Regions from separate parts of the Blautia sp. NSJ-140 genome, predicted to be linked through region 1. Evidence: riboswitches for the same ligand, from Rfam matches in the RefSeq annotation. Region 1 holds a riboswitch; each other region holds the start of a gene.
The links. Region 1 has a riboswitch for cyclic di-GMP ahead of MUB50_RS09560 (ABC transporter substrate-binding protein). Riboswitches for the same ligand answer to the same signal wherever they lie in the genome.

Region 2: linked by a shared signal. The riboswitch ahead of MUB50_RS15110 (GGDEF domain-containing protein) and the one ahead of MUB50_RS09560 (ABC transporter substrate-binding protein) in region 1 are both predicted to bind cyclic di-GMP.
Region 3: linked by a shared signal. The riboswitch ahead of MUB50_RS15080 (response regulator) and the one ahead of MUB50_RS09560 (ABC transporter substrate-binding protein) in region 1 are both predicted to bind cyclic di-GMP.
Region 4: linked by a shared signal. The riboswitch ahead of MUB50_RS03185 (hybrid sensor histidine kinase/response regulator) and the one ahead of MUB50_RS09560 (ABC transporter substrate-binding protein) in region 1 are both predicted to bind cyclic di-GMP.

What each region holds. Positions count from the first base shown of each region.
Region 1 is NZ_JALIFS010000007.1:26,172-34,174, forward strand. It holds gene MUB50_RS09545 (transporter substrate-binding domain-containing protein) at 1-1,885, opposite strand, end outside; gene MUB50_RS09550 (ATP-binding protein) at 2,012-4,162, opposite strand; gene MUB50_RS09555 (5'-nucleotidase C-terminal domain-containing protein) at 4,309-5,349, opposite strand; gene MUB50_RS09560 (ABC transporter substrate-binding protein) at 5,289-6,152, opposite strand; cyclic di-GMP riboswitch class I at 6,253-6,328, opposite strand; gene MUB50_RS09565 (hypothetical protein) at 6,472-6,648, opposite strand; partial or broken gene MUB50_RS09570 (IS200/IS605 family transposase) at 6,857-6,931, shown strand; gene MUB50_RS09575 (transposase) at 6,940-8,003, shown strand, end outside.
Region 2 is NZ_JALIFS010000015.1:37,183-45,185, forward strand. It holds gene MUB50_RS15100 (hybrid sensor histidine kinase/response regulator) at 1-366, shown strand, start outside; gene MUB50_RS15105 (ATP-binding protein) at 414-3,272, shown strand; cyclic di-GMP riboswitch class I at 3,436-3,511, shown strand; gene MUB50_RS15110 (GGDEF domain-containing protein) at 3,811-4,860, shown strand; gene MUB50_RS15115 (sn-glycerol-1-phosphate dehydrogenase) at 6,136-7,401, shown strand; gene ispF (2-C-methyl-D-erythritol 2,4-cyclodiphosphate synthase) at 7,473-7,964, shown strand; gene cysS (cysteine--tRNA ligase) at 7,966-8,003, shown strand, end outside.
Region 3 is NZ_JALIFS010000015.1:26,302-34,304, forward strand. It holds gene MUB50_RS15065 (ATP-dependent DNA helicase) at 1-1,799, shown strand, start outside; gene MUB50_RS15070 (serine hydrolase) at 1,923-3,389, shown strand; gene MUB50_RS15075 (RidA family protein) at 3,484-3,855, shown strand; cyclic di-GMP riboswitch class I at 4,055-4,130, shown strand; partial or broken gene MUB50_RS15080 (response regulator) at 4,228-4,428, shown strand; gene MUB50_RS15085 (Hpt domain-containing protein) at 4,476-4,835, shown strand; gene MUB50_RS15090 (response regulator) at 4,915-6,414, shown strand; gene MUB50_RS15095 (ABC transporter substrate-binding protein) at 6,449-8,003, shown strand, end outside.
Region 4 is NZ_JALIFS010000002.1:151,606-159,608, forward strand. It holds gene MUB50_RS03155 (sensor histidine kinase) at 1-377, shown strand, start outside; gene MUB50_RS16930 (hypothetical protein) at 1,336-1,464, shown strand; gene MUB50_RS03160 (hypothetical protein) at 1,535-2,092, shown strand; partial or broken gene MUB50_RS03165 (IS110 family transposase) at 2,493-2,669, shown strand; gene MUB50_RS03170 (DUF4368 domain-containing protein) at 2,695-2,976, shown strand; gene MUB50_RS03175 (transposase) at 3,221-3,505, shown strand; gene MUB50_RS03180 (IS3 family transposase) at 3,502-4,416, shown strand; cyclic di-GMP riboswitch class I at 4,616-4,706, shown strand; gene MUB50_RS03185 (hybrid sensor histidine kinase/response regulator) at 4,939-8,003, shown strand, end outside.

The DNA.
Region 1 (8,003 bases):
CGATGCGGGTCAGATCTAATACATCATTGATCAGCGACAGTAAATGCTCTGAGCTTTCGTCAATCTTTTCCAGACAATTTTTCACTTCGTCTGACGGATTGTTTTTCATTGCAATACCGGTAAATCCTATGATTGCATTCATCGGTGTCCTCATATCATGGGACATATGTGACAGAAATGCTGTCTTTGCCTTGTTTGCAGCCTGTGCATGCTCTGCCAGTTCCGCCATTTCCTCAGCTTTCTCCTGGGCCGCCTTCTGAGCTTTTTTTCTTGCACTGAGATGCACCATTGTCACAGACATAGCAGTCAGCAGCCATCCAAAAATAAGAAGAACCAAAACAGTAACAACAGGATGCAGACGGATCCAGTCAACAAATGTCAGCTCTGTTGCTTTGTATGTGGTATACTGTGCTGCAAGATCTTCAACAAGATTTTGGGGCATAGCATACATTGCTTTCGTCAGAATACCAGCCAGCGCATGGTTCTCAGTTGATGAAATTACCATGCGGTAGGTGAATGTAGGCTGTTCCAGCAGAGTATATGTCATGGTGCCCGTAGTGTCACTGTTCACAAACGCCTGTGCCATGTAATAGTAGACGAAGGCAGCATCTGCTTTACCCTTACGGACAGCTTCCATCATTTCCTGTCGGGTACTGCACATCAGTTTTTCTGCACCGGGTGCGATTGCATCTTCAATTGAATTTGATGCTGTCTGGTCAACAGTAGTAACAACATTAATTTTTCCATCAAAGTCACGTCGTGTCACCCTTGCCAGCTGCATCGTAATGAAAGGTGCAGTAATCCCCCATTTTTTCGTCTCAGCATAGTTATCTGTTTCCAGGCGTGCATCGATGCTCATATCTGTGGTTTCCTTATTTTTCTGATAGGCAATATACTCATCTCTGGTGGCAGGTGTAAGAAACTCATAGGAAATCCCGGCATAGTCTGCAATTTTCCGGAAGTAATCCGGGATAATACCCTTCATCTCACCATTTTCATTATAAGAATATGGATAACGGGTCGGATCACACAGAACATGAAGCGGGTTGTCCTTGGAATACTGTGAAATAATACTTTTTTCTTTCTCCGTATATTCCAGATTCTTAGTTTCTATGCTTTCATAATTTTTATTATAAAGTGTCGTTTTCCAGTTACCCTCAACTACATTCATCTGGTCAATTGCATAATTGATCTCATTCAGCAATTCTGTATTACCTTTTTTAACAATGACATAGAAATCGCTGCTGTCAAATTTATCCACGATACGCTCATTGTTTGTTTTTCTCAGAGAAGTGGCAGCAATAGCATCAACATTTCCGCTCAGAAGAGCTTCCTCCATCTCTGCTGTCGTATCAAAATAAAATGGATCATATGTAAATCCTTTATTGCCTGCAAAATCCGCAAACTCTTTATCTCGTGAGCTTCCGTTCAAAAGCGCCACACGCATACCGTTGTAAGTGCTGTAATTGCCGTCCACAATCGTGCTGTTGTCACTGCGGACGGTCAGCATCCCATAATTGGTTCCGATTGGACGTGAAAAATCAAACTTTTCTTCTCTTTCCGGTGTTTTGCGGGCAGATGTTACCATGTCAATCTCGCCATCTTCAAGCATCTGCTGCATATCATCCCAGCTCTTATCATATCCGACATATTCGTAATCTACATCCCAATAACGGGCCATCAGCCGAAGAAAATCATAGCCATACCCACTGCGGTTGCCTTCTTCATCCATCACATGATAACCATCCATGGCAAAGAAACCGACTTTGACAGTTTCATGCTGCGAACTGTCCTCGGCTGCATATGCAGTCTGGGGAGAAAATATCATACACACGCATACAAAAACCAGGAACACTGCCACATATTTCTTTGCTCTCGAAATCATATTAAATCTCCTGTCTGTCTGTCTGTCTGTCTGTCTGTCTGTCTGTCTGTCAAATATATTTCTCTATACATCTCCTTGTCAACCTCCTGGTTTAATAAAATTGCACTGCCGCATCAAATCCATTTGTCACTGTTCCATAACCTGCGGTTCGGTACCCCCCCCACCAGATTTTATGCTTCTGATCGTCTTTTCCAGCACCTTCATCTCAACCGGTTTTGAAATATGTGCATTCATACCGGCTGCCAGAGAATGCTGAATGTCCTCTGAAAATGCATTGGCAGTCATGGCAATGATAGGAATCGTCTTTGCCAGTTTATGGGAACTTCTGCGGATTGCTTTCGTTGCCTCATAACCATTCATAACAGGCATCTGCACATCCATCAAGATCATGTCATAATCCCCTGGAGCAGACTGTTCAAATGCTTTCAAAATCTCTTCGCCATTTTCACAGATAGTACATTCCGCACCTTCAATCTTTAACAGTTCTGTCAGGATCTCTGCGTTCAGCTCATTATCCTCTGCACACAGGAATCTCATTCCCTGAAGGATATTTCCATCCTGCTCATCTGTTTCTTCTTGTGCTGCCAGAGCGGCCGTTCTATCCTCTGCAATTTTCAGATCCATGAGAATCTCAAAACAGCTTCCCTGTCCCAGTTCACTGTCCACATCAATGGTACCTCCCATTGCCTCAACCAGGTTCTTAGTAATCGCCATTCCAAGTCCGGTTCCCTGTATTTTGTTTGTAAGAGAACTTTCCGCACGGGTAAACGCATCAAAAATTGTATCCTTGAAATCTGACGCCATTCCCATACCATTGTCATAGACTAAAAAGCGGTACTTTGCATAGACAGATGACTTTGTCTCACATTCTTCTACCAGAAGCTGAATTTTTCCACCCTCCTGCGTATATTTTATGGCATTAGACAGCAGATTACTGAAAATCTGCATCAAATGAACCTGATCACCATTCACCCACTCATGGTGAATATTTTCTTTTATGACTGTAAAAGTCTGCTGCTTTTCATATATTTGAGAATGAAATATAGTGTCAAGTTCCTGCATAAATTCCAAAATTGAAAAATCAGAGTACTTAAAAACCGTTTTTCCTGCCTCAATCTTGCTCATATCCAAAACATCATTGATAATTCCTAACAGATGCTGTGATGAAATATCTATTTTATCTGCATACTCTATAACTTTTGCTTTATTACCTGCATCATGTCTGATCAAAGATGTAATACCAATGATTGCATTCATAGGTGTGCGAATATCATGTGACATATTAGACAGGAAATCCGTTTTCGCCTTATTTGCATTTTCAGCTGTCTGTAAAGCCTCTGTTGCAACGTTCTTTGCCTTTTTCAGTTTTTGATTGACTACTTCCATTTCCTTCATTGTTTGTAAATGAAGTTCATTATTTCTTTTTTCATATTCTGCTTTTTGATCTGCAAGACTAAGTCTGGAAATACTGTAGAATAATCCGGCAAAAAGTAAAAGTATAGAACCTGCCATGAGTATTGTTGTAAACAGCACCGTTTTCTGGTAATCCATCAGCACATTGTCAACAACTCCCTTTGCCACAATGCATACCAAAATGGTGTTGTTGCTTTCTATCGGGCAATACCCCAGATAATAGGGGTTCTGTTTTCCCAAAAGTGCAACTCCGGATTCTCTGTTATCAAACTTCTTTTTGAACAAATCAGCTTCCTCTTCTGTAACAGCCTGTTCCCCTTTTAAATGTTTTAACAAAGAATAATTACGCAGGTATTTATCACCACTCTGGTTCGTATACGTAATATTTCCGTCATGATCCAACATGAACAAATATGCATTCCCATCATAACCTTTCAGTTTTAACATGGAATCCAGTTTCGAATGATCATACACAGTTCCAATTGCCGTATAAGTTTCCCCATCGATCGTATATTCCTGACATGGGATTGCAACCAGATAACCGTCTTTTTTCTTCTGATCATAATCAAGACGCACCAGTTTTCCAATATTGTATCCATTCTTTAAGTCCAGCAGAAGTTTACTTGGCATATCAATCCGCATTTTTGTTCCACCTGCTGATATTGCCTGACCATTCTCCTGAATGAATATAAGGGTACTTTCCGATTCTTTTTCCCATGCCTCAAAGAAACTTTTGTTCACATCCGTTTCAAGAGACAGCTCCCTCTCATGAAGTAAAAATTCCTCAACCAACTGCAGCTGGCTGTAGTACCCACTCACTTGAAGATCATAGGTCTGCTGTATCTGTTCAACAACAGCTCCCATACTGCTTTTTCCGTTTTCGCTGATATACTTCTTAGACTTACTTATCAGATACTTGATACAACCTAAGCTTAAAAGAATAATAAGTAGTATAAGCAACAGCCTTGTTATTTTTTTTCTTTTATTTACCGTTTGTTCTATCTCCACTTTTACTGTTCAACCTCTATATAGTCTTCCGGTGCTGACGGCTGCTGTCCTTTTGACATTGCTTCGATCCATGCACTTGATAATGTTGTCTCTTTAAGCTGCTCAATCTCACATTTCGAATTTATTTTTTTCAATACAGACATTGTGGTGTCTGTAAGAAGAATCGAGTATTCCTTTTCTTTGTCTATTTTCTTATCATTAACTGTCAAGTCCTTTAATGAAAATCCACTTTCCTCTTGATTGACGATCATTTTCATACCGGATGCAATTGGTAATTCGTATTTATTGGTTACATAAAAATTCTCATCAGCATCGGCGAGATAATTTTCCACGAGTTCACAAACCTGTTTACCATTGATTTTTGCAACATATAATGCTGTATCTGAACTCTTCGCTGTCATCATGCCAACCCGGCTGCTGGTGCATTCTCCTTTGTACATAGAGGAAGTGAAATAATAATATGGTGCCAGAGCCAGCTGTGCCTCATTTTCTTCTCTGATCGTAGTTAAAATGGAAGATGCTGCATCACGGCCATTTCTATCGTTCAGTGAAATGGAATATTCATTTTCAAAATTCACCGTTGCTTTTTCTTCTGGATCTTTACGATTTATTGCACTACAAAAAGTATCATAAGCCTGTGTTTCATCCATTTCTCCTGACAGTAATCCGTGAACAGCCTCAAGACTTGCATCAAATGATTTTTGAGCGGAATACCGGATATAAACAGCATTATTATTAATTTCCTCTTCCAGTCCAGGCACATCCTGCATCATGGTTGGAACATCTGTATTCAATGAAATAACACCGCTTCCATCCGCAATCAGCTTTTGCCCCTCTTCTGAAATCATACAATCCAGCACATCCAGTGCAGTATCCAGTTTCTCCCGGTCTTTTTCCAGGTTTTTGTTAAATGCAATGTTTAAGGACGGAGTCATGTACACATAGGATTCATCCGATGTCTGTGAAAAGTAAGGAATACGGATCAGATCCGCATCCATCTGTTTCTGCAGCTGCTGCATAACCGTCGGATGTCCATGAAACATTGCTGATTTTCCCTCGACAAACATCTGGGTTCCTGTATTGATGTCAATATTGATATCTTCTTTACCAAAGTGCGAGTCCTTAAGAAACTGACTGGTTTCTGAAAAATACGTTTCCATAATGTATCATCAAACTTTACTTCATCCGCTGCAGTCTCTGCACCGTTTCGCCATTCAATACCATCCAGGCTTGTAAACTCACCGATTGCCGCTGCCTGGATGATTTCATTATTAGACCAGTCTTCACCAATATCCATGGAATACGGTTTTATGCCATTATCATAAAACTGCTGACAAGCCTGTACATATTCCTCATAATTTTCTGGAATCTTTATGCCATACTGATCAAACAGTGTTTTGTTGGCAATGATCGTCTGCGGAATACCACAGATTGGCAGCCACTGGATTTCATCCTCATCATTCTTATAATATTGCACCGCATAAGAATAGTACTTGGAAACAACATCATAAGAAGCAAAATCCATAAGATAAGGCTGTAAGTCCTGTGCATCTGTTCCAGAGAATCGACGTACTGTTATGATATCCGGTAATTCATCATGTTCTTTAAAATAACTGTATAAATCGGTATCATTGTTACCAATAATAAATTCAATATCCTGATCTGGGAACTGTTCATGGATATAGGGTGCAATATTTTTCATCAAACGATTTTCCCATAGATAAACGGTAAGATGATCATCGTTTTTAGATACCTCTTTCTTTGACTGTCCACATCCAGACAAGACAGCAGTTGCTACAAGTACACCTGACACCACTGCTGTCAGACAACTTTTTACCTTTTTCATACTTTTATTTTCCTTATTCTTTCCTGATAAAATCATTATTGTTACGTCTATGAAATAACATCGTTAAAAAAGCACTGTCAGACAGACAGTGCACCTCATTTCATGCAACTGGCTGCCATTTTACAGGCCCTGTAGCTTTGCGTCCCAGACTTTCATCTGGTTTGCCGATTTCCTTATTATAGATATAGCTTTTAAACTTATGCCAAAAAAAACTAATTTTATTATACTTTAACGTTCTACTATGCACAAGAAAAAAATTACCGTTTTAACGTTCAAAAACAAAAAAAGAACAGCCGATACATATACTCGAACTGTTCTCCTACTTTCGAAGTCCATGAAGCATTGACATTACTGTTTCCTGCTCATTTGTATTCAGATTGTTCCATATCCTTAAAACTTCCTCCCGCTCTTCTGTCAGATCTTCCATATACTTCTGATACTCTTCATTACCTTTTCCTTGCTGATAACTGATCCAACTTTCATCTGTCAATTTCATTTCATTCTGCATTTTTAACAAATGTAGCAAGAATTCTCCCACCTCTTCAGGTGGTGAGATGAATTGCACATCTGGGCATATCTGCTCAAAAAATCCCTATAGTACAAAAGAAACACTTGTTCTCCATTCCCTGATGTAGTATACTAAAAAAGAACAATTAGTTCATAAATACATATCAGTCGATAAAAGAAAATGAATGATAAATATAATGGAATTAGACAATAATTCCCATTCAGTATTTCTACTATACTATCACCTGGTGATGGTTATAAAATACAGAAGGTGAGAAGAATGAACCGCGCCGTAAAAATAAGGATCTATCCAAATAAAGAGCAGAAAGTCCAGATAGAGAAAACAATCGGCTGCAGCCGCTTTATCTATAACCAGATGCTCGCGGACAAGATCAGCTATTACCAGAAAGAAAAAAAGATGCTCCGGAACACACCGGCCGGATATAAGAAGGAATATCCCTGGCTGAAGGAGGTAGACTCCCTTGCCCTGGCGAATGTGCAGCTGCATCTGGAAAGTGCGTTCCGGAAGTTCTTCCGGGAACCATCCTGCGGATTTCCACGTTATAAATCAAAGAAGCATACAAGAAATTCGTATACGACCAATGCAGTAAACGGGAATATCCTTTTGCAGGATAGCCATCTGAAGCTTCCGAAGATGGCTGCCATAAAGATAAAACTCCAACGGCAGATTCCGTCAGACTGGAAGCTGAGATCCGTAACTGTGAGCCGTGAGCCATCCGGGAAATATTTTGCAAGTCTTTTGTTCTGCTGTGAGAACCAAACCGTGGAAAAAAGACCGGCAGAGAGATTTCTTGGGATCGATTTTGCCATGCAGGGAATGTGTGTATTTTCTACAGGAGAAAGAGCTGGATATCCTATGTTTTACAGAAAAGCAGAGAAAAAACTTGCAAAGGAACAGAGAAAGCTCTCCCACTGTGAAAAAGGAAGCCGGAACTATCAGAAACAGAAGAAACGGGTAGCTTTATGTCATGAAAAGATAAAGAACCAGAGAAAAGATTTCCAGCATAAGCTCAGCAGGGAGCTTGCTGAAAGATATGATGCAGTATGCGTGGAAGATCTGAACCTGAAGGGAATGTCCGGAGGCCTGCATCTTGGGAAAGGCGTGCAGGATAACGGGTACGGGCAGTTTCTGTCCATGCTTGGATACAAGCTGGAAGAGCGCGGAAAACATCTTATAAAAGTAGACCGTTATTTTGCATCCAGCAAGATCTGCAGTGTATGCGGACATAAGAAAAAGGAACTAGCATTGTCGGATAGAATGTATGTCTGTGAATGTGGAAACAGGATGGACCGGGATGTGAATGCAGCAGTCAACATCCGGGA
Region 2 (8,003 bases), on a different contig from region 1:
CTGCTTGTGGAAGACAACGAACTGAACAGCGAAATTGCTGTGGAAATCCTTAATGAATATGGATTCCTGGTTGATACTGCCGAAAATGGTGTCGAGGCAGTGCAGAAAGTCCGAAATTCTACACCGGGTAATTATGATCTTGTGCTGATGGATGTGCAGATGCCTGTAATGAACGGATATGAGGCCACGAAACAGATCCGTGCGCTGGATGATCCGGCGCTGGCAGGAATTACTATTCTTGCCATGACTGCCAATGCCTTTGATGAGGACAGAAAGAAAGCACTGAAATGTGGTATGGATGGGTTCCTGTCCAAACCAATTGTCATAGAGGAATTGATCAGCATCCTGCAGAAGAACCTGGATTAGGTGTTCGGAGTATCAGAAAAACCACACAAATAAAGGAAATAAAAAATATGGATAAAAGTAGAAAAAAATCAATCGTACTATGTGCTGGTATATTTGTGGTTTTAGGAATATGGATGGTATTGACGGTACCATGCCGGGCTGCCGAGACGAATAACGATGAAAAGCAGTCACGGATCATCCGTGTCGGCTCATTTGAGGATACCTTTAATTATGTCGATAAAAACGGTGTAAGACGAGGATATGGATACGAACTCATGCAGGCTCTGGCAGGTTACACCGGATGGAAACTTGAGTATGTGAAATGTGACTGGTCTGACTGTTTTGATAAGCTTGAAAATGGTGAGATTGATATCATGGGTGATATCTCTTACACCGATGAACGTGCACAAAAGATGCTTTTCCCGGATGAACCGATGGGGGAGGAAAAATATATCCTTTATGCTGATTTATCGGATACGGATATTGGAATGTCTGATCTCAAGTCTCTGGATGGGAAACGTGTAGGTGTGCTCATGGATACAGAACCTGAGCTCATGCTGACAGAATGGGAAAATAAGAATGGCATACATACAGAACATGTAAATGTGAATAATAATGATGATGTCGAAAAGAAATTAGCAAATCATGAGATCGACTGTTTTGTATCTCTGGAGGAATCTATCTGGTCTGAACAGGGAATATCATCCGTTACCACGATTGGCAAATCAGGCATATATTTTGCAATAAATAAAGAACGCAGCGATATCAAGACGGAGCTGGACTATGCTATGCGTCAGCTGGAACAGGATAGTCCCTTTTTTAAGGCAGATCTGTATAAGAAGTATTTTACACTTGATTATATTCAGGTTCTTACAGGGAAAGAAAAGATCTGGGTGGAAGAGCATGGAGGTATCCGGATAGGATTTTTGAACAATGATCCGGCAATCTTTTCCATGGATGAAGAGACTGGAAAACTTACCGGTATGCTGGCGGAATATATCTCCTATGCCAAAGATTGTCTGGGAAATCAGACACTGGAATTTAATATACAGGCATATGATAATTATGATGAAATGATTCAAGCACTGCAGAACCGTGAGATTGACATGATTTTTTATGTCGGCAGGAATCCATATTTTGCAGAACAAAACGGATATGCACTTACAAACACAGCCTGGACTTACAGTTTGATGGCCGTAACCGATGAGAAAAAATTTGATGAGAATAAGGTGTATACTGTAGCTGTGCCAAAGGAAAAATATGCCTTAAAACAGCATATTGCATTCAGCTATCCCGAATGGAAGATCGTAGATTGTGATTCGCTTGACAATGCAGCAGATATGGTCATCCAAGAAAAAGCAGACTGTTTCCTCATGGGAGCAAGCCAGGCGCTGATATATGATAACAGTCAAAACTTCAAGAGTGTTCCACTTACAAAAACAATGGAGGCATGCTTTGCTGTAAGAGGTGGAGAGGGAAGCCTTTTGTCAATACTGAATAAAACTATAAAGGCTATGCCGTCTGACATGCTTACAAGTGCACTTGCTATCTATGACAGTACTGCAGATAAAGTAACATTTTTGGACTTTATAAAAGACAATATGCTCGCTTTTTTTGTTACAGCAGGACTTTCTGTACTCACTATCATTGGTATTATCCTCGTACTTTTGCGGAAGGCAAAGAAAGCAGAAGCTGTCGCAAAGCTTGCGGCAAAGAATACAAAAAAACTCAATGACAAACTGGAAATCGCTTTGAAAAAAGCAGAGGATGCCAGTCTGGCAAAGACTCGTTTTCTTAACAATATGTCACATGACATCCGTACTCCTATGAATGCAATTCTGGGTTATGCACAGCTTATGGAGGAAGAACTAAAAGGAAAGGATCTGCCTGAAACTTCAGATCATCTGGAAAAATTGCGGCAGTCGGGAAATCTTCTTCTGTCAATCATAAATAATGTACTTGATATGGCCCGGATTGAGAGCGGAAAGATGGAAATTGATGAGAACTATGGCCGGATTGAAGATATTCGGCAGACTTTATTTGAAATATTTGATGATGAAGCAAAGAAAAAGAATATTGCACTTCATTACACAATAAATGTAGAGCATGAACATATACTGACAGATACTACCAAGGTAAAAGAAATATTTGCGAATATCCTGAGCAATGCCATAAAATATACTCCATCCGGTGGTTCTGTTATGGTAAACATAGACGAATTAGTATGTGATGAGCCCGGGTACATGATGGTAAGGACCAGGGTGAGCGATACCGGAATCGGTATGAGCCAGGATTATCTGACAAAGATTTTTGACGCATTCACGCGTGAGCGAAACACTACAAAGAGCAAAATCACAGGAAGCGGATTGGGAATGTCAATCGTAAAGAAATATGTTGATCAGCTCGGCGGAACAATAGATGTGGAGAGTGAGCCTGGAAAGGGCAGCACCTTTACTGTAACACTAAAACACAGGATAGCGGATGAAAGCTATTATGCAAAAAAACACGATGAAAGCTCGGGAACAGCCAGTGAAATCCTTGAAGGCAGGAATATCCTTTTGGCAGAGGACAATGATTTAAATGCAGAGATAGCAGCAGCTTTGCTGGAAGAACAAGGGATGATCGTAACCAGGACTGTCGATGGAAAATCTGCCCTGGCACAGTTTTGCAATACAGCTCCGGGGACCTTTGATCTGATTTTGATGGATATCATGATGCCGGAAATGAATGGCTATGAAACGACAAAAGCTATCAGAAATCTGTCGGAGCGTCCGGACGGAAAGGAGATCCCTATTATTGCAATGACAGCAAATGCATTTGCAGAGGATGTACAGGCTGCTTTGAATGCCGGAATGGATGATCATGTGGCGAAGCCGGTTGATATGAGGATTTTAATATCTGTCATCACAAAATATATAGAACGGTAATGTCAATGCTGCGTGGACTTCGGAAGTGGGAGAACAGTTCGATATATATATCGGCTGTTCTTTTTTTATTTTTGGACGTTAAAACGGTAATGTTTTTCTTGTATATAGTAGAGCACTATAGTATAATAAAACCAGTTTTTTTGTATACGTGTAAAAGCTATAATAAGGAAATCGGCAAACCAGATGAAAGTCTGGGACGCAAAGCTACAGGGCCTGTAAAATGGCAGCCAGTTGCATAAAATGAGATGCACTGTCTGGCTGGCAGTGCTTTTTTTGAGGAATGATTTATCAACAGGAGATGATCTTCCCGATATTTGTACACGGACAGTTTATGATCCAAACATCAATGACATGAGTGGATTGATAAGCTGCTGTTGATGTTAGCGGAAGTTATAAAGCAGCAAGAAAACTGCTGCAACTGTCATTCCATCTTCAAAGATTAATATTCTTAATGAAAGTTCACTGGCCAAAAGTCTGTCATTTGATTTCCTGTAGGAAAGTAAATGAATATTATTTAAGGTTTGGGATAAATTGTGAAATGCAGACAAACAAGAAAAGTAAAAATATAATAGGTATTATACAGAGTTTCCTTATATTGATATTAGTAGTTCTTATTATTTTTATGATGATTCAGATTAGTAGGCTGCAGGGGACAGCACGCGTAATAAATTATGCAGGTCTGGTACGTGGAGTTACACAGCGTGAAGTAAAATTAGAAATTACAGGAAACCAAGATGAAGAGTTAATTAAATATTTGGATGATATTCTTCTTGGATTGAGATATCAGGATGGACATTATGATCTGGTAAAACTCAATGATGAAGAATACCAGGAAAAATTGCAAATCCAGAGTGATTACTGGGATAAATTGAAAACAGAAATTGAAGCAGCAAGAAACAAGGGATACGAAAATACAGACATTGTTAATATGAGTGAAATATATTTTTCGATGGCAGATGAAACTGTCTCTTCCGCAGAAAGCTATTCAGAAAAGATCGCTGTAAAGATTCGTACTATAGAGCTTTTGTCGGCACTTGATATGTTGAGTCTGGTGATATTGGTTATTATGCAGACTCTAAGGGCAATGCATATGGCAATGCAAAACAGACTGCTGGAACAGAAAGCATTCATAGATGCCCATACTGGGCTGCCAAATAAAAATGCCTGTAATGAGCTTCTTAATAAAAAAGATATAATTACAGATCCTACAGCTTGCATAATGTTTGATTTAAATAATTTAAAAACTGTAAATGATACAATGGGACATTCCGCAGGAGATCAGTTAATATTAAATTTCGCAAAGCTTTTGCGCAGTGTTATTCCAGAAAAGGATTTTGTTGGAAGATATGGCGGAGATGAGTTTATAGCAGTCATTTATCATACAAGCGAGGCGAAAATTAAGGAAATATTAAAATCCCTGAACAGAGAAAAAGACAGATTAAATAGTTATGAAAATCAAATACTAATCGACTATGCATGCGGATGGGCATTATCCTCCGATGATATGTCGTGTACAATGCAGATGTTATTGGATGCTGCAGATGCTTATATGTATAAAAATAAACAGATATGCAAGAAATATAATTAGCTTTCAGCTCAGAGTAGATAAAAGATAATAGACGCGAGCAGACGAAATATTGTTTTGCGTAGAAACACTGGAAATCCTTGAAAACAAAGGATTCTTGGTATAAGATGAAACAAGTCAAAGCACGTTATTGCGTAATAAAAAAGAAAGCAATATATTTATACTGTGAAGCCTGGGAAGTGTTGATTTTAAAGCATTTCTGGATGTGTGGGATGCTTTGAAAATATGATTTTGTGACAATTTTGTGACAAACGGCGGAAAAATCACGGATTTACAAAGACGAAGCATATTGATTTCATGATCGGCATATGCTATAATGCCAGTAGGCAAAAAAGATATGACGATGTTCCATGTGAACAAAGAACGAACCCCCGTATGTACCACCAATACATGCGAGGGTTCTTCTCTTTTTATTTCAGTGGTTGAGCATCCACTAGGCTATTCGTTGTCCTTGTTATGACTGTCTAACCATTTGCAAATGAGATGGCAAGTCACACCTGCCGCAACAGCCACCAAAAAAGATATGACTATTTCCATGTGTTCACCTCCCCCCGTTGCCGGGTCTCGGTTGGACAACGCAGTCAGTATAACACAACTTAGAACAGAATGGAACATATAAAAATACCCGGTGCAAATTAATGTACCGGGTGTTTCTTTGGCCTTTTTGTCAATTCTTGATGTTTTTGTTTTAACCATTCTTCATACTGCTTTTGAGTTTGAATAGAAGAGTTATAGTCATTAGGGCAAGGAGAAACTTTCTTTCCCTTAATCAAATCTCTGTAATAGTAGGATTCTGTAACAAAATCATTGTAATCTTCGCCACGATTGCGGAGCATATCAACAATAGCTTTGTGTTCGATCTGGATAGGATTCTTTTTGCGTTTCCGGTCGTTATATTGCTTTTGAGCTTTTTTGTCAGCAGAACATTTAGGGCAAAAATTTACACGTTTACAGAATGAAATGAAAAAGCTTGAAAATGTAATGTAATAATCAGAGCCATTCCCTTTATTGGGCGTGGCTTTTTATTATGACAATTTTTGTGACAAATTTTGTGACAAACAAAAGAAAATAGACGCAACCAGACGAAACATTGTTTGGCGTAGAAACACCGGAAATTCTTGAAAATAAAGGATTTTTGCTATATGATGAAACAAGTTGAACTCTATCGTTGCGTAATAAAAAAAAATCCTGTATAATACCAAACTGTAATATTGTATCATTCAGCGAACAGAGAAATACGCTGTGAATCATTAAAAGAAGTCAGGAGGACATAAGTACATGCGAGTCGATGCGGACGATTTTGCCCGACCTTGCAGCTGCGGGAGGGAGCACCACATAGACGTTAGAGAAATTGTAATTGAATCAGGAGCTATCGGGAAACTGGAAAAGGAAATGTCAGACGGTGATCTGAAAGAATATATTTCCCCGCTTCTGATCTGTGACACGAACAGTTACAAAGCTACAGAGGAACTGATGGAGGATATCTATGACCGGTGTCAGGTACTGATCCTGGATGCTGAAGGTCTTGAGGCAGATGAGCGTGCCGTGGAGATCGTGGAGAATTATATGGAAGAGGACATCGATCTTGTTCTTGCTGTTGGAGCAGGGACGATCCATGATCTCAGTCGTTTTGTTGCCCATCAGTACCGGATTCCTTTTGTCTCTGTGCCCACCGCAGCCAGTTCAGACGGATTTACTTCCACAGTAGCAGACATGACCTGGAATGGTGTAAAAAAAGTATTTCAGGCATCTGCGCCGCTTTTTGTTTTTGCGGATACAGATATTTTTGCAAAGGCGCCTGCAAGGCTTACAGCAGCCGGGGTGTCGGATATTCTGGGAAAATACATTGCGCTGGCAGACTGGAAGATAGCAAGTATTCTTATGAATGAATACTATTGTACAGAGGTGGTAAATCTGGAAACAAAAGCGATCCGGACTGTTAAGGATAATCTGAAAGAAATCGCAGCAGGAGAGAAAGATGCATGTGAGAAGCTGATGTATGCACTGATCCTTTCCGGACTGGCCATGCAGATGACAGGAAACTCCAGACCGGCATCCGGAGCGGAACACCATATGGTCCACCTCTGGGATATGGAAGTGGTCAATGGCCATCTGAATGCTCTTCACGGTGAGAAGGTTTCAGCAGCAACCATGTTGGTCCTTCTGGAATATAAAAAACTTGCAGATGCTATCAGAAGAGGAACCTGCAGAGTGCATGCTTTTGCAGACGGAGACAGAGAACTCCTGCAGGAGACCTTCGGCAGAAAAGGGATTCTTGGAGCACTTGAAAAAGAAAACACTCCGGAACTTCTGGATGATGTGAGCATAGAAACATTTTCCGGTGCACTTCCGGAAATCCTTAAGATCATAGATTTTCTTCCGGCAGTTACAGATATGCAGGAGATGATGAGTATCGTCGGCTGCATAAGCAGAGTCCGGGATATCGGACTGCCGGGAAAAGCAATCGAGGAAAGTCTCAGACTTGCACCGTATACAAGAAGAAGGCTGAGCCTTTTAAGACTCCGGAAAATGCTCACATACTGAGCGGGAACAGCTCATAAAAGGTTCTTTTGACTTGACATAAATTTTCAGGAAAGGCAGTGATGAACGGTTTGATGAGAGTAGGAATGGGATATGATGTACATAAACTGACAGAGGGCAGGAAGCTGATCCTTGGTGGTGTTGATATTCCCTGGGAAAAAGGTCTTTTGGGCCATTCGGATGCGGATGTTCTGATCCATGCGATCATGGATGCACTTCTGGGGGCTGCGGCTCTTGGAGATATCGGAAAGCATTTTCCGGATACAGATCCTGCATATAAGGGAATCTCCAGTGTGAAACTTCTGGTGCATGTTGCCGGATTACTGAAGGAGAACGACTATGCGATCGGAAATATAGATGCTACCATCATTGCTCAGAAACCGAAGATGGCGCCGCATATTCCGAAGATGAGAGAAAATATCGCAGAAGCACTTGGGATTAAAATATCACAGCTGAATATCAAGGCGACAACAGAGGAAGGCCTTGGATTTACAGGACAGGGAGAGGGTATCTCCTCACAGGCGATCTGCTCCCTGTACAGAATCGGGAAATTGGAGGAAGAGTAACATGAAGATTTTTAACACACTGACACGCAGAAAAGAGGA
Region 3 (8,003 bases), on a different contig from region 1:
CGTTTCCATACAGAGAAGGGCAGCGGGATATAGTTAGTGGTGTGTACCATACGGTTTCCAGCGGGAAGACCTTATTTGTTCAGGCACCTACCGGCGTGGGAAAAACCATGTCTGCCATTTTTCCTTCGGTGCGCGCTATCGGTGAGGGAAAAGGGGAAACACTTTTTTATCTTACCGCAAAAACCATCACAGGAACTGTGGCGCAGGAGGCATTCCATATCCTGCGGGAAAAAGGTCTGAAATTTAAGGTGACGGCGATCACGGCAAAGGAAAAACTGTGTTTTCAGGATACTCCGGAATGTACACCGGAGAAATGTCCTTATGCAAAGGGACATTTTGACCGGGTAAATGATGCGGTTTATGAGCTCTGGACCACAGAAGAGGTATATTCCAGAGAAGTGATCCGTGCTCATGCAGAAAAATGGCATGTGTGCCCTTTTGAAATGTGTCTGGATCTTTCAATCTGGGTAGACGGGATCATCTGTGATTATAATTACGTGTTTGATCCCAATGTTCATCTGAAACGTTTTTTCGGGGAAAATATTTCCGGGGATCATATTTTTCTGATCGATGAGGCACATAATCTGGTAGAACGTGGCAGAGAGATGTACAGTGCCGGTATTTCCCGCCGGAGTCTGGTCGCCCTTCGAAAGAAGATAAAAAAGCGTTTTTCAAAACTGGCCAGAACACTGGACAAAGCAAATCGCCAGATGATGGAACTGGAAGAGAACCTTGCGGAAACGGGAAAAGGGTATCAGGTGCTGCCCAATCCCGGAGTACTGCCGATCACATTTCTTACAATATCAGGTGAACTGGAAGAAATCCTGGAGGAAAAAGAGCTGGAAGAAGAACTGCGCAGGGAAATCCTGGAATTTTATTTTATAGTGCGTGATTTTTTAAATGTTTCAGAACTGGTAGATGAAAATTATGTGGTGTATACCGAAAACCACGTGGAAGAAGGATTTCGCCTGAGATTGTTCTGTGTGAACCCGGCAGAAAATCTGGGAGAATACCTGAAAAAAGGGAGAAGTGCTATTTTCTTTTCAGCTACAATGTTTCCAATGCTCTATTACCGGGAGCTTTTGACAACAGATCGTGATGCATATGGGATTTATGTGCAGTCTCCTTTCCCAAAAGAAAACCGCAGGATTCTTATCGGCAGCGATGTAAGCAGCCGGTATACCCGGAGAAATCGTGCAGAATACCGGAAGATCGCCGGATATATTGCCAGGTGTGTCTGGCAGAGGCCGGGAAATTATATGGTGTTTTTTCCGTCGTATCGTCTTATGGAAGACGTACTGCAGGTTTATGAGGAAGAATTTTCCGTAGACTGGGTGCGCTGCGTGTGTCAGACACCGGATATGACAGAAAAGGAACGGGAAGGATTTTTGGAGGAATTTCAGGAACGGGAAGGTACCCTGGTAGGGTTCTGTGTCCTTGGAGGGATTTTTTCCGAGGGTGTTGATCTGACAGGGGAAAGTCTGATCGGGGCAGTGATCGTAGGAACCGGACTTCCCCAGATCGGCAGTCAGCGTGAGATCCTGAAAGAGTATTACGATAAAAAGAATCACTGTGGTTTTGATTATGCATATCGCTATCCGGGTATGAACAAGGTGCTTCAGGCCGCCGGGCGCGTGATCCGCACAAAAGAGGATAAAGGCGTGATATTGCTTCTGGATGACCGCTTCTGGGACCGGGATTACCAGGAAATCTTTCCCCGGGAATGGCAGGACCGTACAGGCTGCAGGCTGGATACGGTAGAAGGCGCAGTGGAGACATTCTGGAAGAGGTTTACTTGACAGAACGGAGAAATCCGATATACTTATAGAGTCTTTATCTGGAAAATCACCGGAGGAATGCGTGGATGCCGGATCAGGACAGGAAACTGTAAAACAGGATCATAAGAAAAGTGAAAGAAGTATATGAGACGAAAAAAAATATATAAAGTATTGGCATTTTGTCTGAGCACAGTGATGCTCGCACAGCCGGTTTTTGCGACAACAGTGCAGCAGACGGCACAGGGAAGCCTTGGTTCTGTTACGGAGGAGTCCCAGATACTTCCAATTCCCGGTGAAAGCGGGAAATATATTCTGAAAAGCAATGGCTTTTACTGCCTGAATGAAGATGGAACCAAAGAAAATACTCCGGCAGTGTATTATTTTGATCATTTTGAGATCGACGGAACGGTTTTTGATGGATATTATTATCACGACGAAAGCGGTAAGTTTACAGCGGGAAACTCGCATATGGTCCAGATCACCGATCTGAAGGCGCCGGCAAAAGACGGCAGCGGTGCGGAAGTTTCTTTTGACGGCTGTTATATGGTAAACAATCTGGGAAAACTCAGCGCCTCTCCACAGGTACGTTATATGGATAATCTGGTGGTGGACAAAACAACGTACAACGGGCTGTATTATTTTGATGAATATGGAAAAATGGTTACGGATCCGGGTATCCATTATCTGGAAATGAATGTTGCAGGACAGATGTTTGACGGATATTATTATTTTGGCGGAGAAAACGGCGTTCTGCTCCAGGAAGAGGGAGAGACTCCGGAGGGATTTTCCGTTGATGCATCCGGAAAAGTCGAGACTAAAGATCTGGGAATGGATGGCCTTGAGAAACGGCTTGCGGATCTTCTTGGAACCTATGAGGGTACATGGAGCGTTTATGTAAAGGATCTGACCAGTGGTCAGGAGTTTGAACAGAACAGCCAGTCGCTGTACTCAGCCAGTCTGATCAAAGTGTTTGTCATGGCCCAGACCTATGCCAACATGGATACAGTCCTTCAGAGCGAAGCGGCAAAAATGAAAAAAGATGTTACAGATCCGTCCGTATCCACAAAGGTCAATGATCTTCTCTGGAATATGATCACAGTCAGTGACAATGAATCCTTTAATGAGCTGGTACGTCTGCAGACAGCATCGGGTGTTTTTAAGGACGGAGCGCAGGCTGTAAATGGATTTCTTGCGGAACAGAAATTTGCAGATACTTCCGTTCAGCACATCTTAAGCCCGTCCTCTTCAAAGGATGTCGGCCTCGGCGGCAGGAACACCACTTCCGTAAAAGACTGCGCAGAGCTTCTTTTCCGGATCTATAAAGGAGAATGTGTATCGAAAGAAGCTTCGGAGGCTATGCGTAATCTGCTTCTGAACCAGCAGGTTACTACTAAGATCCCCAGCGGGATATCTGCGTCCGTGGAAATTGCAAATAAGACTGGAGAAACGGATACGGACCAGCATGATATCGCCATTGTATATGGAAAAAAGACTACATATATCCTCTGTGTGATGTCAGAAGACTGTAAACCTGGGGACGCAGTTTCGCATATCCGGGATATTTCCGGTATTGTTTATAATTATCTGAATATGGACCTTGACCAGGGGTGATCTGTGAGTTAGAATAAAAAACAGCTGAGTAAGATCCTGATGGATATTTCCGACAGAGAAGTATCCGAAATGTTCATGAAAGGAGAATTCTATTATGAAGACAGTACATACAGACAAAGCACCTGCAGCAATCGGACCATACTCCCAGGCTATCATCCATGGAGATACGCTTTACACATCCGGTCAGATCCCGGTGGATCCGGCAACTGGAGAGGTAGTTGGAACAACCATCGAGGAGCAGGCTGACCGTGTTATGAAGAATCTCGGAGCAGTTCTGGAAGCTGCCGGTTCCAGCTATGAGAATGCAGTCAAGACAGTATGCTTCCTTGCAGATATGAACGATTTTGCGGCATTTAATGAAGTATATGCCAAATATTTCGTAAACAAACCTGCACGTTCCTGTGTTGCAGTCAAGACACTGCCAAAGAATGTTCTCTGTGAGGTAGAAGTGATCGCAGCAATCTGATGATTTGATAAAAAATCCCTGTTGTCTGATTTCAGTCAGACAGCGGGGATTTTTTTCGTGGGGATAAAGTATTTTCTCTGTTCTGGAGCGCACTCCTTTTTTGTTTTCAGGCGTTGAAACGGTAATATTTTTCTTGTGTACAGTAGAGCGCTATAGTATAATAAGACCAGTTTTTTGGTATACGTGTAAAAGCTATAATAAGGATGATCGGCAAACCAGATGAAAATCTGGGACGCAAAGCTACAGGGCCTGTAAAATGGCAGCCAGTTGCATGAAATGACGTGCACTGTCTGTGAGACGGTGCTTTTTTATGGTGTTATTCGGTTATGAACAAGCAGCGAAGCGGATTGCGAATATCCGCTGTGATCGAAAGTCATTCTTATGGACATTATGATGCCGGTAATGAATGGTTATGAAGTTGCAAAGACAATACCGATCATTGCAATGACAGCAAATGCATTCACGGAGGACAGAATAAGAGCAAAAAAAGCAGGGATGGATGAACATATTGTTAAGCCTGTTGATCTGGGATTACTGATAAAAGTAATTCATAAATTGGTGGAATGTAATTGATGTAGCAATGATAAATAAGCAGTGAAACATAATAGGAGGACAAAATTATGACAATACAGGAATGCTATGAAGCTATCGGAGGAAATTATGAAGATGTTTTAGGACGCCTTCGAAGCGAAGCACTGATTCGGAAATTTACATTAAAGTTCCTTGAGGATCAGAGTTACCCGCAGTTAAAACTGGCATTGAAGAATAGAAATTATGAAGATGCTTTCCGCAGTGCACACACATTGAAAGGGGTTTGTCAGAATCTTTCTTTTGACCGTCTGTATGAGGTTAGTAATGAGTTAACAGAACTTTTGAGAGATAGAACCGGAGCGCAGCCGGGGATATCGGAGGCAATGGAAAAAGTAACAGAAGTATATGAAATGATGATTGAAGAAATAAAGAAGGGACTGTCGAATTAAGTGATGCGACACGACTTTCTGTTTTTGACCGGGTGTCCGGAATATCATAAAACCCACATGGATAAAGGAAATAAAAAATATGGATAAAAGACAAAAGATCCTGATCGTAGACGATTCAGAATTTAACAGGGATATGTTGAAGGAGATTCTCAGAGAAACTTATAATTACCTGGAAGCTGAAAATGGAAATCAGGCAATTCAGATTATGGGAGAAAATCCGGGAATCGATCTGATGCTTTTAGATATCAATATGCTACAGATGAATGGTTTTGAAGTTCTGAAATGGATGAACCAAAGTCGGTGTATAGATGAAACTCCGGTAATCATGATATCTTCTGAAGATGCTGTTGATACGATGCGTAAGGCATATGAGCTGGGAATCACGGATTATATCACACGACCGTTTGATTCTGTGATTGTAAAGAAAAGAGTTCAGAATACCCTTGGACTCTATATGAAGCAAAAGCATCTGATCAATGTGGTTTATGATCAGGTTTACGAAAAAGAAGAAAATAATAATATTATGATCCGGATTCTGAGTAATGTATTGGGATCACGTAACAGTGAGAGCAGAGAACACATCCTGCATATTAAAACAGCAACGGAAATGATGCTGAGACAACTGGTAAAAATAACAGATGCTTATCCTATGACAGAGGCAGATATTTCTTTGATCACAACAGCATCTTCTCTTCATGATATTGGTAAGATCCGTATTTCGGAAGAAATTCTGAACAAACCCGGCAGACTTACCGATGAAGAATTCAAGATTATGAAAACTCATAGTGAGCTTGGTGCAGATATGATCCGGGATATGCATTTCCCAAAAGACAATTCATTGGTACGTGCTTCATGGGAAATCTGCAGATGGCATCATGAAAGATGGGATGGAAAAGGCTATCCGGATGGCCTGAAAGGAGAAGAAATACCAATCTCCGCACAGGTGGTGTCGATTGTCGATGTTTATGACGCACTTACAAGTGAAAGATGTTATAAGAAAGCATTTGATCATGACACAGCGATTCAAATGATCCTGGATGGGCAATGTGGACAATTTAACCCCATCCTCCTTATGTGTCTGAAAGAACTGAGTCTTCAGCTTTCAAAAATGATTGATAAAGAGATGGATGATACTAGCTATTACCATGAAGTACAGAGACTTTCAAATGAGATACTCAGCGACAGATCTTTACCGAATCATAATTATTCACAGAATGTTGTCAGGGTCATGAAGGAAAAACTCGATTTCTTCAAATCGAACAGTGGCATGAATTCAATTGAGTACAATACAATTTCAGGTCAGCTGACTATATTAAACGGAAAGCAGCAGATATTATGTCAGAGAAATAATCCGAATTTCAATCTGTTCAAAGAATTCGGAGTAAATGAAGAAGATGTTCATCATATTCAGGCTTTATTACATCAGACATCTGTACAAAATAAAGAAATCTCTGTGCAGATAAAAGCAACGGTGGAGAATGTCCGCCAAATGTATAAACTGAAGTTGCATACATTGTGGTCGCCTTTAAAGAAGGATGGATACATCGGGGTCGTTGGATATTTTAATATTGTAAAATAGAAAAATGCAAAGGAGGCTCAGAAGGAGGATCCCAATGAAAAAGAAAAAATGGAACAAAGTTTTGCCGGTGTTCCTGGTGATGGTGGCAGTTATATCACTTTTGTCAGGCTGTGGCGGGAAGAGCGCGGAAAAAGAAGATGCAGATACGATCACGGTGTATTTGTGGAGCACAAACCTGTATGAAAAATATGCACCATACATCCAGGAACAGCTCCCGGATATCAATGTTGAATTTGTAGTAGGGAATAATGATCTGGATTTCTACAAGTTCCTTAAGGAAAATGATGGATTGCCGGATATTATAACCTGCTGTCGTTTTTCACTGCATGATGCAAATCCTCTGAAAGACAGTTTGATGGATCTTTCCACAACAAATGCGGCAGGGGCTGTCTATGATACATACCTCAGCAATTTTATGAATGAGGATGGAAGCGTAAACTGGCTTCCCGTGTGTGCGGATGCACATGGTTTTGTAGTGAACAAAGACCTTTTTGAAAAATATGATATCCCTCTTCCGACAGATTACGAAAGCTTTGTCTCTGCCTGCCAGGAATTTGACAAAGTGGGGATTTGCGGGTTTACGGCAGATTATTATTATGATTATACCTGTATGGAGATGTTGCAGGGGCTGTCTGCATCAGAGTTGTCTTCTGTGGCCGGACGTAAGTGGCGTACTACCTACAGTGGCCCGGATAATACAGAGAGAGAAGGTCTGGACAGTTCCGTCTGGCCGGGGGCTTTTGAACGTATGAAACAGTTCATCCAGGATACAGGGCTTAGCCAGGATGATCTGAACATGACTTATGATGATATAGTTGAGATGTATCAAAGTAACAGACTTGCCATGTACTTTGGCAGCTCTGCCAGTGTAAAAATGTTTCAGGATCAGGGTATTAACACAACGTTTCTTCCATTCTTTCAGGAAAACGGTGAAAAGTGGATTATGACTACACCATATTTCCAGGTGGCTTTAAACCGCAATCTGACACAGGATGAGACACGTCGAAAGAAAGCAATGAAGGTACTGAACACAATGCTTTCGGAGGATGCGCAGAACCGGATCATTAGTGATGGACAGGATCTGTTAAGCTACAGTCAGGATGTGGATATCCATCTTACGGAATATATGAAAGATGTGAAACCTGTGATAGAGGAAAACCACATGTATATCCGTATTGCGTCAAATGACTTTTTCTCTGTTTCCAAGGATGTGGTTTCTAAGATGATCTCAGGAGAATATGATGCAGAGCAGGCTTATCAGTCATTTAATTCCCAGCTTCTTGAAAAAAAATCCACTTCTGAGAATATTGTGCTGGATTCAAAGAAAACTTATTCCAATCGCTTCCATACCGGTGGAGGCAATGAAGCCTATTCTGTTATGGCTAACACCCTGCGCGGCATCTATGGGACGGATGTACTGATCGCAACCGGAAACAGCTTTACCGGAAATGTGCTGAAAGCCGGTTATACAGAAAAAATGGCAGGTGATATGATCATGCCAAATGGTCTGGCAGCTTACAGCAGCAAGATGAGCGGTGCTGAACTGAAAGAGATAGTTAAAAACTTTGTAGAAGGCTATGAGGGAGGCT
Region 4 (8,003 bases), on a different contig from region 1:
AAATTGAGATTGCCCCTGACTCCGAAAATGTCGTCTTGGAATGTGATGCCAGATTGATTTCACGGGCTGTGAACAATCTTGTCCAGAACAGCATGAAACACAATCCGCAGGGCTGTGATATCTGTCTTTCTCTTGCAGTGTCAAAAAGTCAGCTTATCTTGTCGGTTACAGATAACGGAACAGGGTTATCTGAGGAAAAGCTGCAAGAGTTGGAAGAAAAACCGCATTATATGGAAAGCATAGATGATCGGCTTGATTTGAGGCATGGGCTTGGATTGCTGATTGTCCAACAAGTTGCAGCAGTTCATAATGGTAGTTTTAAACTTGCTAATGTTTCTCTACATGGATGCGAAGCTGCTTTAATTTTTCCGCGCTGAAAAAAGGGAGATTTTAAATTCCTGTAAAACCAATCTTCCGAGATAAGCAAAAAGATTAAACCCTTCATCACAACCTTCAAAAGGTCAGATTATACTTAAATATGGATTAATTTTGCATTTTTTATTAAACTGGTTATAATAGTTTATTCTTAGATTCTTGAAAACAATACCATTCTTTAAAGATATGGTATATTGCTATGAGCATGAAATGTGCAAAGAGTATTGCCTTTCGTCATAGAAATTATTAACATTCAGAATACAATGTACGATAAACTTTAAATGTCCATTAGGAATGCCTCCTATACTAAACTCTGAGGTTGCTTTACAACACCACTCTCAGTTTAGTATAGGAGGCGTTTTATATGATACTACTAATGCTCCTGATTCTTCTATTCTCTTTAGTATAGCCCCAAAATTAGAATTCAAGTTAATTGAACGTGAACCGCTTGACAGAATTGCCATAATTTCTGTTTGAAAACTAAGCAAAAAACGTTTTGATGAAATTCACATGCCGGTAAATGGACTTTTGGGTAATCAAAGAGCATTCTTAATAATCTTTATAAACCATTGAAATTCTTTAAGGAAACACATTCAGAAAATAGGAACAGATTTTGGAGAAGACATGTTCTCATATGCTATGCATGTGGAGACGGTGGTGTTGCTACAAAGGAAAAATATGTAGAAATCCTTGAATTTACGCACTTTGTGGAGTTTTTCAGTTTCAGAAAAATAGGTGAAAATCACAAAGAAAAGAGCCTTGTGAAGAAAGTAACCGTTGTTGTTGCGTTAGACCTCAGTACGGGGAACACAAAGAATCTTGAATATGAAAATGAATAGAGAGCTATCAGATCATTGATAGATTATAGGGATACTTGTTAAAAGCGGGTGTCCCTATTTTTTATGGGGCATTCCAGAAATGGAGTGTCTTTTTGAATTCAATTTCAGAAGGAGGTTCACTATGAACAACACAGCGTTAGGAGCAGTAAGTAACAAGAAAGAGAACATTCGCTTTATTAGCGAAGCACATGAGATGGTCCTATGTCAAGATTTAGTACAAGTTAAAATGAGAAATTTCTCCCCATTTTAACCTGCCAGAAGCTCGGCCTCAGTGTTCGTTCTTTCATACACTCGTTCGAATTCGTTTGGCGACATATAGTTTGGCGAAAGTTCCTGAGGTCTTGAATTTTACAGAAGAGAAAATTATAGATATATTATCCGATAATCATAAGGTATTGGGATTCTTTGCAAATAATGATTTAGAAGAAGTGAAAAGAAAGGGCGAAGCTATTTTTTCTGCAATTACTACATCAAATGTATATCAAGTTGAATGGGCTGTTTTAGTATTGGAACTGATTGATTGGGTAAGAAGATATCAATATCTTATATCTGATAGGGCAAAAAATATATTGTATAGCGCTGTTTTAGAACCTGTTCCATATTTGAATGTAGTTGCAGGAAGAGAGCTGAATCCAGATAATCCTAATAATTCCTGTTTGTTATTAAAAAAGATGGGAACTGATTCGGGAAAAGTACTATATGCGGGCACAATGGTGGAGATTGATAAAAGATTCTTAGTATCCCCTTGGTATATAAACGATGCGGCAATAGAAAAATTTGCAAAATGTTTAGTTGATGCTATTAATATGGCAAAAAAGTGGCTTGATAAAACAGAAGGAGAATTTATTTTAGATCCAGATTATTATGGAGTTATTTGATATAAGTTGTTATGAAAAAGTTTTTTGTATGGAAGTATAGAGGAAAGGATATGAACTTGGACAACGCAAAGTAGAGAAATTATAAACATCTTGATACTTGATAAATGATATGATAATTTACAACAGCGTAAGGGCAGTTATAGACCGCAAAGATTTGTAGCTGCCCCTTTTTGTGTTTACAAAACTTTTGGACATAATGTCCAGAAGTGGAAAGGAGTGCTTATGAAGTATTTGTTACACAGGCTGTTGGTTCCACCCTGAATCCAATCGGTGCAGATAAGGAAGGAGCTTCCTGTATAATAAAAATCGTGGATGTTGAAAATTGAAAATACCTCAGAGTACAATAAGACTACTGACTGGCAGGTTAGTAAAAATCTTATTGAACAGAGAGGTATCTACAATGAAGTCTAACACACAGAACGCAAAAATTGAAGCTATTACAGAAAAAACTTTGGTACTTGGAATTGATGTCGGAAGTGAGACGCACTACGCCAGAGCTTTTGATTACAGAGGAATCGAGTATTCAAAGAAACCTTTTAAATTTAGTAACACAGAGGCTGGATTTGTGACATTTAAGGAAGCAGGCGCAGGCCAATCGTTTTGTGAAACTGGTAAACAAGTATAAGCATATTGAAGAACTGACAACCCCGATGCTTAATGAATTCATTGAAAAAATCGTGGTTCATGAAGCAACCGGAGGACGAGGGAAATGTATTCAGCGTATTGATATTTACTTCAATTTCATTGGACAATTTGTAGCACCAGTTAAGGAAGAAGAAATAAAGCAAATTGAAAAAGCCAGGAAAGAAGAAAAAGTCAAAGCGAAACGTAAAAAAGAAAGACTGGAACAAATCTCTCAAAGTGCAAAAGACCGCAGACAATAGCTTAAAGAGAATAAAGATACTGATCCAGAGGCAGCAGCCGAATATGAAGCACTCTTACAAAGACAGAGAGAATCTAACAGACGTTATCGGGAAAATCTTAAAAAGAAAGTTGCTGAGAATCCTGAGTACGCTAAGAAGATTGAGGAAAGAAGAATCCGTAATAACGAAAAATGCAAGCCAAAATAAGAAATTCCAAATACACATAAGCATGATACAATAGAGGCATGCTGAAGGAGAAGCTCATATGGCAAAGCAACATGACAAACAATTTAAACTTGATGCAGTCCAGTACTATCAGGATCACAAAGATCTCGGAGTACGTGGATGTGCAGAAAATCTTGGCATCGGATACAGCACATTAACAAAATGGCTGAAAGACTTCCGGGAATCAGGTGATATTCCTGTTCGTGGTTCTGGTAATTATGCATCTGATGAGCAGAAGGAAATTACCCGTCTCAGACGTGAATTACGTGATGCCCAAGAAGCACTTGATGTGTTAAAAAAAGCAATCAACATTCTGGGAAAATGACGGAAGCCATTTATCTTGAAGTGTCTGAGAAGACGGAAGCTGCCCAAAAGGCTGGACGCCGGGTTTCCGTCTCCGGAATGTTGAAATTTTTAGGTGTCTCTCGCTCAGGATATCTTGCATGGCTCCATCACATACCTTCTGATACAGAAAAACGTCGTGAAGCTGTAAAAGCAAAAATACAGGATATTTATGATGATTCCAAGCAGAACTACGGTGCTCCGAAAATCACTGTAGAACTTCGAAAAACTGGTGAAGTCATTTCGGAAAGAACCGTTGGTACATATATGCGCCAAATGGGGATCCGTGCTCAGTGGAGCAAACCATGGACGATCACCACAAAAGATTCCGATTTCAGCACTGAATTACAAAATATCCTTGATGAGCAATTTAATCCTGATCGTCCGAATGCAGTCTTGTGTTCGGATATTACCTACATCTGGACAATAGATGGATTTGTCTATCTGACCAGTGTTATGGATTTATTTTCCAGAAAAATCATAGCCTGGACGCTTTCAGAAACAATGGAAGTATCTTGCGTGATTGATACTATAAACAAAGCCAAAGCTCGCCGAAATATCGATCAACCATTAATTATCCATTCGGATCGTGGCAGCCAATATGTTGCAAAGGAATATAAAAAAGCAACCGAAAATATGCAGCGCAGTTATTCGAAGAAAGCTTTTCCGTGGGATAATGCATGCATTGAATCCTTTCATTCTATTATCAAACGTGAATGGCTCAATCGCTTTAAAATTCGCGACTATAAGCAGGCATACCAGTTGATTTTTGAATATCTGGAAGCTTTCTACAATACGAAACGAATTCATAGCCATTGCAACTATATGTCGCCAAACGAATTCGAACGAGTGTATGAAAGAACGCACACTGAGGCTGAGATTCTGGCAGGTTAAAATGGGGAGAAATTTCTCATTTTAACGTGTACTAAATCTTGACATAGGACCAAAGCAGGTCCTCACCCACTGCTTATTGCTTTTCGCAATCTCCACAGGGGAGTTACTTGATTCGGTTAAAATATATGTAAATTTTCCACCAAAATATTATTGACGTAAGAAAAACCACATGGTATTTTATTTTTGGAAAAAATGAAAATTATTTTAAAGGCAAACCTGTTGAAAGGCAGGGGCGCAAAGCCAGAAGGGACTAAAGTCAGAAAGTTTGACCATGTCAGCCGGTTGCCACTGTTTCCATATCATCATAATATATGGAGAAGATGTTTGAACAGAAGAGATTCCGATACCTTTTATACTATATAGATGTGTGATTTTAAAGAATATAGTAGGGACACTGGCAGATTTTGGCAGATGTCCTTTTTGTATGCAAAAATGGGTAACAAAACTAGCAGGGACAGGTTTTCTGTATACAGATAAAAGCAGGATGAAGAAGGCATAAGACGGAGAGAGGACTTTTATAAAATGAAAAATTATGAAGACAAAATATATTCCTTAGGTGAGACTGTAACGGGGCAGACACAGGCCATGTCACAGGCCGTACAGAAAACACTGGAAAATAATGGCGGGGTAGGTATAATGACAGGATCTTATGACCAAAACCTGTCTATTTTGTCTGTGGATAATCTGCTGTTGCATAGTACAGGATATACATTCGATACTTTCATGGAACAGACAAAAGGCTCATTGAGAAACTTCTTTTATGACGAGGAAGATATACTGGAGCGAGACCGTTTTTTGCAGCTTCACGGAACAGGGGAAGCACAGATCCTTGCAGCAGACGGTACAGTGAATAATGTACGGCTTTGTAAAGAGGATGCGACAGATGAGGCGGGCAGACAGATCTGGGTTATGTCCGTACAGGTCAACTGGGATCATATAAATTTGGCACTGCTCAATGAGGCTATCTGTTCCGGCTTCTGGTATTTTGACTGTGACGAAAACAGTGAGATTGTGAATGCAAACTGGAGTCATGAATTTCGAAAAATGCTTGGCTATCATGACACCCTGGACTTTCCGAATAAACTGGAATCCTGGTCAGGTCTTCTGCATCCACAGGATAAAGAAAGAGTAATGGTGCAGCTTCAGGCGGCAATTAAGGATAAGACGAACCAGATAAAATACCAGGTAGAGTATCGTATGAGAATGAAGGATAATCAATACCAGTGGTTTCGGGCATCGGCAGAAGTAATACGCCGTCTGGATGGTTCTGCCAGCAGGATTGCCGGGATTTTTATTAACATTGATGGGGAGAAAAAAGAAATCATGCAGGCACAAAAATCTGCTGCTTTCCACCGGGCTTTTACGAAAGCAGATTTGTGCGAGTATTATGTGAATCTGGAAGCGAATACTTTTGATACCTTTAAGGTTGAACCGTCCCTGATGACCGTCTTTGAACAGAGTCATACGTGGGATGAATTGATCCGGCATTTTGTGGATTCCTATGTTGTGGAGACAGATAAGAAGGCGGTATCCTCTTTTTACGACCGTGGTTATATTGCAGAAAGGCTGAAGGGGCTGGAAACCGAATTGGCTTTAGAGTGCCGTATCACTCTGAATGGAGAAGAACGATGGGTCCGCAATGTGGTCATACGTGGCGAAATAGAGGATTCAGAATATGCCATGATCTTTCTGCGTGATATCACAGAGACAAAGGTAGAGAGCGCACGGCATCTGCAGATGGCAGCAGATAATGCTTCCATGGAGCAGCTGATCCAGAGCATAGTGCGTCTGGTTGACCGCTTTGTTGTCTGTGATCTGGAAAATGACAGATATGAATTCTACAATCTGAATGGACAGATGATATATAAACCTCTGGGATTTTATCATGATTTTCAGATGCAGGTTCTTGAAAAATATAAGACACTGGAACCATTGGAAGCTATAGATATCCTGATAGCCCCGGATAATATTCGGAAAAAACTGAAAAGTGAAAATGATATTTATAAGTTTGAGTATTGCAGCCTGGATGAAAAGACTTATAAAATCGCTTCTTATATTCCCTTGGAATGGAAGAATGGAAAGCTGGAAAAGGTATTGCTGGCATCCATGAATGTGACACAGGAGAAGAAAGCAGAGATTGAATCCCGTCAGGCACTGAAAGAGGCTTACCGGTCCGCAGAAAATGCAAATCGTGCGAAAACAGAATTCCTTTCCAATATGTCCCATGATATCCGGACACCAATGAATGCGATTGTGGGTCTGACAGCAATCGCAGGAGCAAATGTTGAGAGCCAGGACAGAGTCATTGAATGCCTCGGCAAGATCACAGAATCAAGCCGCCATCTGCTGGGGCTGATCAATGAAGTATTGGATATGGCACGTATTGAAAGTGGAAAAATGACACTGGCACAGGAAGATTTCAATCTGTCAGAGCTGGTAGATAATCTTATTACACTCACGAAACCGGTGCTTGATGAACATAAACATAATTTTGATATACACATCAATCATATTGAACATGAGGCTGTCTGTGGTGACAGCTTGAGAATTCAGCAGGTATTTGTGAATCTGATGAGTAATGCGATCAAGTATACACCGGATGGCGGGAATATTATTTTTTCCATAGAGGAAAAGCCAAATGGATTTTCAGAACTTGGATGCTATGAATTTACGATTGAGGATAATGGGATCGGTATGTCACCGGAATTCCAGAAAATCATGTTTGAGCCGTTCAGCCGCGCGGATGACCACCGGACAACCAGAGTCCAGGGAACTGGTCTGGGAATGGCAATCAGCAGAAATATTGTGAACCTGATGAATGGCACTATTAAAGTGGACAGTACCTTGCACAAGGGAACTAAAATCACAGTAACAATTTATCTGGAGCTTCAGGAAAAAGAAAAAGAACAGGACAGAGATCTGATGAATCTGCCGGTCCTGGTTGTGGATGATGATAGGACATGCTGTGAAAGTACAGTTGCAACATTAAAGGAAATCGGTATTATGGGTGAATGGGTTCTCTCTGGCAGGGAAGCGGTTGAGCGCTGTTATGCACGGCATGAGTTGAAAGATGATTACTTTGCTGTTATTTTAGACTGGAAGATGCCGGAGATGGATGGTATAGAAACTGCCAGACAGATCCGGAAACGGATAGGAAAAGAGATCCCCATCATTGTACTGACATCCTATGAATTCAGCGAAATTGAAGAAGAAGCAAAGGCTGCAGGTGTAGATGCTTTTATTGCAAAACCGCTGTTCCGTTCCCGGCTGACGGCAACACTGCGGCAGTTTACTTCAGGAAGAAAAGAAAAAATAGCAAGAAATTATCTGGAGAAGCTGTCAGAATCAGACTACACGGGAAAAAGGATTCTGCTGGTTGAGGATAATGAGTTGAACAGAGAAATTGCTGGTGAAATTTTACAGATGACAGGTGCAAAAGTGGAAACGGCAGAAAATGGGAAAATTGCAGTTGAAAAAGTGGAAGCTTCTCCGGAAGGATTGTATGATCTTGTTTTTATGGATATCCAAATGCCTGTCATGAATGGTTATGAGGCAACTGCAGCAATCAGGAGCCTTCCGGGTGAAAA